2 regions of the Janthinobacterium sp. 67 genome follow, and region 2 is predicted to be linked to the other one. Evidence: predicted binding sites of a transcription regulator. Region 2 holds the regulator's gene; the other holds the start of a gene.
What was found. Region 2 encodes LexA, which represses DNA repair genes until DNA is damaged. Its sites were predicted from a motif close to ACTGTATNNNNATACAGT; they were not measured.

Region 1: a site for LexA is predicted at 1,970-1,987, ahead of imuA (translesion DNA synthesis-associated protein ImuA). Genes of this name have one in related genera too.

The regions. Positions count from the first base shown of each region.
Region 1 is NZ_PGES01000001.1:2,660,091-2,663,760, forward strand. It holds gene CLU90_RS11915 (Y-family DNA polymerase) at 1-1,309, opposite strand, end outside; gene imuA (translesion DNA synthesis-associated protein ImuA) at 1,239-1,949, opposite strand; gene CLU90_RS11925 (putative Na+/H+ antiporter) at 2,156-3,421, shown strand; gene CLU90_RS11930 (GNAT family N-acetyltransferase) at 3,472-3,670, opposite strand, start outside.
Region 2 is NZ_PGES01000001.1:2,527,581-2,531,250, reverse strand. It holds gene purF (amidophosphoribosyltransferase) at 1-93, shown strand, start outside; gene CLU90_RS11345 (cystathionine gamma-synthase family protein) at 201-1,442, shown strand; gene lexA (transcriptional repressor LexA) at 1,513-2,148, opposite strand; gene rpsF (30S ribosomal protein S6) at 2,414-2,800, shown strand; gene priB (primosomal replication protein N) at 2,821-3,120, shown strand; gene rpsR (30S ribosomal protein S18) at 3,146-3,436, shown strand; gene rplI (50S ribosomal protein L9) at 3,464-3,670, shown strand, end outside.

The DNA of each region.
Region 1 (3,670 bases), 130 kb from region 2:
AGGGCGAGCCATAAAACGGCCGGTGCTCGCGCATCAGCAGGGCGATGGGCTGGGCCAGCAGCCAGCCGGGACGGGGCATGCCGGCCAAGCCGGGCGGCAAGTCCGGCTGGGCGTTCCTGGCGCCAGGCTTGGTCGGCAGCGGCAGCCACTGGTTGGCCGCTTCGGGACGGTAATCGGCGCGTGGTGCTGCCTGCAAGACATTGTCGCTCCCCAGGCGCGCCACCAGCAATTCCAGCAAGCGCTGGCGCTCCTGCGGCGTGCCGCCCGGCTCGGGGAACAGGCTGTCGCTGGGCGGCGCCATCGGCTGCACCTGCAGCGCTTCCAGGGTCAGGCCGATCACGGGGGCGTCCAGCGCCAGCTGGGCCAGGCGCTCCTTGAGCAGGCGCACCAGATGCTCGTCGCGCCACACGGCCTCGCCCAGCGCCAGGTCGATGATGGTGGGAGGGCGCGCCACCCTGCCCCGCTCGTGCGCCAGCAACAGCTGGATGCGCTCGACGGCAAATTGCCGCGCGCACAGCCAGCCCGTCATTTGCTGCAGCAGGCGGCGCGCGCCGAACAGCAGCGCGTCGGCGTGCTCCACGCGGTCGAACAATTCCAGGCTGGCGCGAAACGTGGGCGGCGCTTCCAGCCACACGAACAGTTCCGTGCTGTGGCCATGCGCATCGTCGAGCATGTCGAGCAAAGCCCCGCCGCAACGGCGCTGCAAGCCGGGCCGGGGCAAGTGGCGCAGCTGCCCCAGGGTGCGGCAGCCGATGCCCTCGAACCAGTCGAGCCAGGGGCGCGCGGGCGGCAGCAAGGCGCACGGCAAGCGGTCGAGGCGGCGCACGAGACTGGCCATGCCCAGCACGCGGCCCTGGCGCGTACCAGCGCGCGCCAGCAGCCAGGCGCCGCGCGCCGTGGGCGCGCACGACAGCTGGGCCGTGTAGCCGAGTGCGCGCAGGCTGGCCGCGATGTGCCGGCACAGGGCGCGCACGCCGCCGAACAGGCGCAGGCTGGCGCCCGCATCGACCAGCAGGGTCGCTTCCTCGCCTTGGGCCACCAGCGGCGAATATTGCAGCAGCGCCAGCGCCACCGCTTGCAGGGCTTGCGCTTCCAGTTCAGGAGAGCGCTCGTGCAGGCGCGCCTGCGGCGCCAGCATCAGCGCGCCCGCGCGGCGCATGCCCGGCCGGATGCCGGCCGCCAGCGCCAGCGGCGACACGGCCATCACTTGCTCCTGCTCCAGTACCACGCCCAGGTGGTCAGCCGACCAGCGCGGGCAAAATACTTCGAGCGGGAGCCGGGGCAGGCACAGGCCGATCCAGAGTCGCATGACGCAGCAATAAAGAAGGTGGTTGCAGGGGCAGGAACAGGGGCGCGTCGCGCTGCGGTCCCCGGCGCTTGATGAAACCGATGTCGATACCGCCGGCGGCCGGGCGCACGGACAGGCGCAGCGGCGCCGGCGACGCATCCTGCGCGCCGTGCAGGGGGCGCAGCATGCAGAACAGGGTGTTGCCGCTTTGCGCGGCCAGGTGCAGACGGCGCAGGCTGTCGGCGCGCACGTGCTGCTGCCAGAACAGCAAGGCACCGCACGTACCGCTGCGCAAGATGTTTTCCGCCGCCCACAAGGCATCCTTGCTGCCGGCGCTTTTGAGCCACAGCAGCTGCGACGGCGCCAGCCCCTGCGCGGCCAGGGCCAGCGCTTGCGGCGGATGGGGCGGCTGCAGCAGCACGATGGGCAAGCCCTGCAGTTGCGCCAGCGCGGGCGCCAGCAGCCGCAATTCGCCGCTGCCCGGCTGCTGCACCAGCAGGTCGATCAGGCTGCCGCTGGGCCAGCCGCCACCGGGCAACTGCGCGGACAGGGCGGCAAAACCCGTGTCCAGGCAGCGCGTGGCGCCCTGCCCCAGCTGCGATGCACGCCATAAAGACGGGTGCAAGGCTTCCGGCGAGGCCATCAATTGAGAATGTTGCATCATTGGCTAGATAGATCAATACTGTATGCATATACAGTACTATCCAGGCCCGCTTTTGGCAAGGTTTATCTCACTGCCGCTGGCGCCGGGGCCGCTCCGCCATGTCCGAAAAACCCCGTTTTTGGTATCGATTGCTGTACCATAAGCACTCTCCTTACCGCTCGGCAATGCACCGGGCGGCTTCCTCCGTCCATAAGGAAACGCATTTGACCACCATCCAAATCATCAGCGCCATCGTCTTCGGCCTCGCGCTCATCCACACTTTTGCCGCCAAGTCGTTTGAAACCTTGTCGCGGCGCCATCCCCGCCATGCGGGCTTGCTGCACTTGCTGGGCGAAGTGGAAGTCGTGTTCGGCTTCTGGGCCTTCATCCTGATCATCATCATGGCCTTTGTCTCGGGCAGCGATGCGGCCATCGAGTATGCCGAGTCGCGCCATTACACGGAACCGCTGTTCGTCTTTGTCGTCATGGTCGTGGCCGCCTCACGCCCTGTGCTCGACGCCGTGCAGCGCCTGTTGAAAGGCGTGGCGCGCGTCATGCCGCTGCGCACGGAACTGGCCCTCGTCTGGCTGGGACTGGCGCTCGTGCCCCTGACGGGTTCATTGATCACGGAACCGGCCGCCATGACCCTGGCAGCGCTGATGCTGGCGCCGCAAATCTTCCGCCCGGGCATCCCCGAATGGCTGAAATATGGCGCGCTGGGCGTGCTGTTCGTCAACGTTTCCATCGGCGGCACCCTCACCTCGTACGCGGCGCCGCCCGTGCTGATGGTGGCCACCACGTGGAACTGGGACAGCGCCTACATGGCCAGCCACTTCGGCTGGAAAGCCGCCATCGCCGTGCTGATCAACGCCACGGGCGTGAGCATATTGCTGCGCAAATATCTGCACAGCAACACTTCCGACATCAAGCCGAAGGCCGGCGAGGTGGAAGCGCCAAAAGTGCCGCTGGCCGTCAGCCTCGTGCACATGATCGTACTGGCCGGCGTGGTGACACTGGCGCACCATCCCGTGCTGTTCATCGGCCTGTTCCTGTTCTTCCTCGGCTTCGTGCAGGCGTACGAACGCTATCAAAGCCCGCTGATCCTCAAGGAAGGCTTGCTGGTCGGCTTCTTCCTCGGCGGCCTGGTGGTACTGGGTGGCATGCAGCAATGGTGGCTGCAGCCCATCGTTTCGAGCCTGAAACCGCTGGCCCTGTTCTTCGGCGCCCTGGGCTTGACGGCCATTACCGACAATGCGGCCCTCACTTACCTCGGTTCGCTGATCGTCGGCATGACGGATGAAGCGAAATACATGCTGATGGCCGGCGCCGTGGCCGGTGGCGGCCTGACCGTCATCGCCAATGCGCCGAATCCGGCCGGCGTGGCCCTGCTGCGCCGCGGCTTCAAGGATGAATCGATCGGCGCCGTCGGCCTGCTGGCCGGCGCCCTGCTGCCGACGGCCGTGGCCGGCCTGGCCTTCCTGGCCCTGTAAGTCTTCACGGGGCGGCTGCCGGCCGCCCCTGCTCCCTTCAGTTTCCCGCCTCAGTTACCCTCATACACCAGGAAATGCAGCCGGTCATAGAACAGGCTGTAGGCATAGTCGAACGTGCCCACGCTGCGAAAACCCTTGTGCAGATACACTTGCAGCGCTTCGCTCTTTTCCCACACGGTCAGGGCGATGCGCGCGCAGCCCTTGCGGCTGGCCAGGTCGCGGATCTCATGGAACATTTGCCTGAATAAA
Region 2 (3,670 bases):
CTGGAATATGCGCGCCACCATCCGAAGGCGGCAGCGCCCGAAGATACGCCACGTTCCCAACTGAACCTGAACCTGGCGACAACGGAAGCATAAGTACCTGCCCGGCCGATGCCGGGCTTTTTTTGGGGTCGGACCTTCAGGTCTGACCCCAGCACTTGCCTTGGGTTAAGCGGCAAGACGAGTATTTTGGAACTTCCACCATGACCACCAAAAAAAACTACGGCTTCACCACCACCATCCTGCATAACGACCGCCGCAAGGGCATCGAGCACGGCTCCTTGCACAAGCCCGTGCATACCTCCGTTGCCTTTGGCTACGCCGATGCGCGCCAGCTGGCGTCCGTGTTCCAAGGCAAGGAAGCGGGCTTCCGCTACGGCCGCCAGGGTAACCCGACCGTTTCCGCGCTGGAAGACAAGGTCAACCAGATGGAAGACGGCGTGGCGACCCTGTGCTTCTCCACCGGCATGGGTGCCATCGGCGCCGTGGTGCAATCGTTGCTGCGCGCGGGCGACCATGTCGTGTCGTCGGCCTTCTTGTTTGGCAACACCAACAGCCTGTGGCAAACGGTGACGGGGCAGGGTATCGGCGTGTCCTTCGTCGACGCCACGGACGTGGCCAACGTGGCGGCCGCCATCACGCCGGCCACGCGCATCGTGTTCGTGGAAACCATCGCCAATCCGCGCACGCAGATCGCCGACCTGAAGAAAATCGGCGACCTGTGCCGCGAAAAAGGCATCTTGTACATCGTCGACAACACGATGACGACGCCATATCTGTTCCGCCCGAAAGCCGTGGGCGCGGGCCTGGTGGTCAATGCCTTGACGAAATCGATCGGCGGCCACGGCAATGCCCTGGGCGGCAGCTTGACGGACACGGGCGTGTTCGACTGGACGCAATATCCGAATATCTTTGAGAATTACAAAAAGGCGGCGCCCGCGCAATGGGGCATCGCGCAAATCCGTGCCAAGGCCTTGCGCGACTTCGGCGCCTCGCTGGGGCCGGAGGCGGCGCACCATATCGCCGTCGGCGCGGAAACCATGGCCTTGCGCATGGACCGCACTTGCTCGAACGCCCTGGCGCTGGCCACCATGCTGGCCGCCGACCCGAGAGTGGCGGCCGTGCATTACCCGGGCCTGGCGTCGCACCCGCAGCACGCGCTGGCGACGGACTTGTTCCGCAGCTATGGCTCGCTGTTCAGCTTTGAGCTGAAAGACGGCATCGACTGCTTCGATTTCCTCAACCGTTTGAACTTGGCCATTCCAGCGAGCAACCTCGGCGACACGCGCACCCTCGTCATTCCCGTCGCCCACACGATTTTCTACGAGATGGGGGCCGAGCGTCGCGCCAGCATGGGTATCGCCGAATCCCTGATCCGCGTGTCGGTGGGCATCGAAGATGAGGCCGATCTGCTCGAGGATTTCAGCAATGCGCTGGACGCATAAGCAGCCGCGCATAATGTAAAAAAGGGCCGCGACAGTCATGCTGTCGCGGCCCTTTTTTTACGCTAAAAGCTTAATGCCAGCTGCGCATGAGTCCTACCGCCAAGCCTTCCAGGGCGAACTCATCTTCCGGCGACACGGTAATCACCTTGAAGTCCGGGTTTTCAGGCAGCAGTTCGATGACGGAGCCCGTCTTCTTGTAGCGCTTGACGGTGACTTCGTCGCCGATGCGGGCGACGACGATCTGGCCATTCTTGGCGCTGTCGACTTTTTTCACGGCCAGCAAGTCGCCATCCATGATGCCGGCGTCGCGCATGGACCAGCCGCGCACCTTGAGCAGGAAGTCGGGCTTGGCCGAGAACAGGGCAGGGTCCACGTTGTAGCTCGCTTCCAGGTTTTCCTGCGCCAGGATGGGCGAGCCCGCAGCCACCCGGCCGATCAGGGGCAGCGACATCAGCAGCGCTGCCGGCACTTTCGACGGCGGCGCTTCGGCGGCCGCGCCGATCAGGCGGATGCCGCGCGAGGTGCCGGGCGAAATCTCGATCGCGCCCTTGCGGGCCAGGGCCTGCAAATGCTCTTCGGCCGCGTTGGCCGATTTGAAACCCAGTTCATTGGCGATTTCGGCACGGGTGGGAGGAAAACCCGTGTTTTCAATCGCGTCCTTGATCAGGTTCAGGATTTGTTCTTGTCGTGCTGTCAGCTTGATCATGAGCGGTGGGTGCATACTAAAATGCTGTCTATATGAACAGTCTGTATTTTTGTACAGTATCGCGCACTATGCAAGGGGATTTCGGCCTTTTTGCGTGATTTTGAAAGAAATACTGCTATCCGGGCAAGAAAGGGGCGGCTTGGCGGGCGCGGCGCAAGCAATGATTGAATAGTTTGCGAAAGGCGGTTATAATCTTCGGCTGACCTTCCCACACCCGTCTTGACGCCGGGGTGGGCGATTATCAATCCGACCTGAAGGAGTTTGCATGCGTCATTATGAAATAGTCTTTATCGTCCATCCGGACCAAAGCGAGCAAGTGCCCGCGATGATCGAACGCTACAAAGCCAGCGTAACCACCCGCGGCGGTTCGGTTCACCGCGTGGAAGATTGGGGCCGCCGTCAAATGGCTTACTCGATCCAAAAGCTGCCTAAAGCACACTACATCTGCCTGAACATCGAATGCGACAACGAGACCCTGGTCGAGTTGGAAACAGCATTCAAATTCAATGATGCCGTGTTGCGTCACCTGACCGTTAAAATGAAGAAAGCTGAAACAGCTCCTTCGCCGATGATGAAATCGGTACAACGCGAAGACGCGGCCAAAAGCCACCGCACCGAAGCACCAGCAGCCGCTCCAGCCGCAGCCGCTTAATTTTTGACCAGGATCGTGCGCTGAACCAGCTACAAGTTACCGCCATCATTGCCGAGCGCGAAATATTGCGCTACACCCCGGCAGGGCTGCCGATTGTGAATGCAGTATTGCAACACAGTTCGCAGCAGATGGAAGCAGGGATTGCCCGTTTGACCGAGTTTGATGTTGCCGCGCTAGCCGCTGGCGAAATCTCAGGCCGGTTCAGTCAGGCAAGCTTGGGCGGGATCTATCAGTTCACGGGTTTCCTGGCCAGAAAAAGCCGCAACAGCAAGAGTTTGGTGTTTCACATCATTGATTTTAGTGCAGTCATTCCCGACTAGCGCATTTTAGATACAGGAGCCTGACATGGCATTCGGTAAAAAGTTCGACAAAAATAAGCTCAAGCTTAAAGAAAAACGCAAACAGCAAAACCCATTGTTCAAACGTAAGAAGTTCTGCCGCTTCACGGCAGCTCACGTTGAGCAAGTCGACTACAAAGACGTCGACACGCTGAAAGACTTCGTCCAGGAAAACGGCAAGATCATGCCAGCACGCCTGACCGGTACCAAAGCGCACTACCAGCGCCAAGTCGACACCGCAATCAAGCGCGCTCGCTTCCTCGCGCTGCTGCCATACACCGATCTGCACCACGCTTAATCGGTCAGATATTCCTGGAGAAGAACTATGCAAATCATTCTGTTAGAAAAAGTTGTTAACGTCGGTAACCTCGGCGAAGTCGTCAAAGTCAAAGACGGTTACGCACGTAACTTCCTGATCCCGCAACGCCTGGCACGTCGTGCTACGGCAACCGCTGTGGCTGAATTCGAAGTCAAGCGCGCTGAACTGGAAAAAGCTGCTGCCGCCAAACTGGCCGCATCGCAAGCCCAGGGC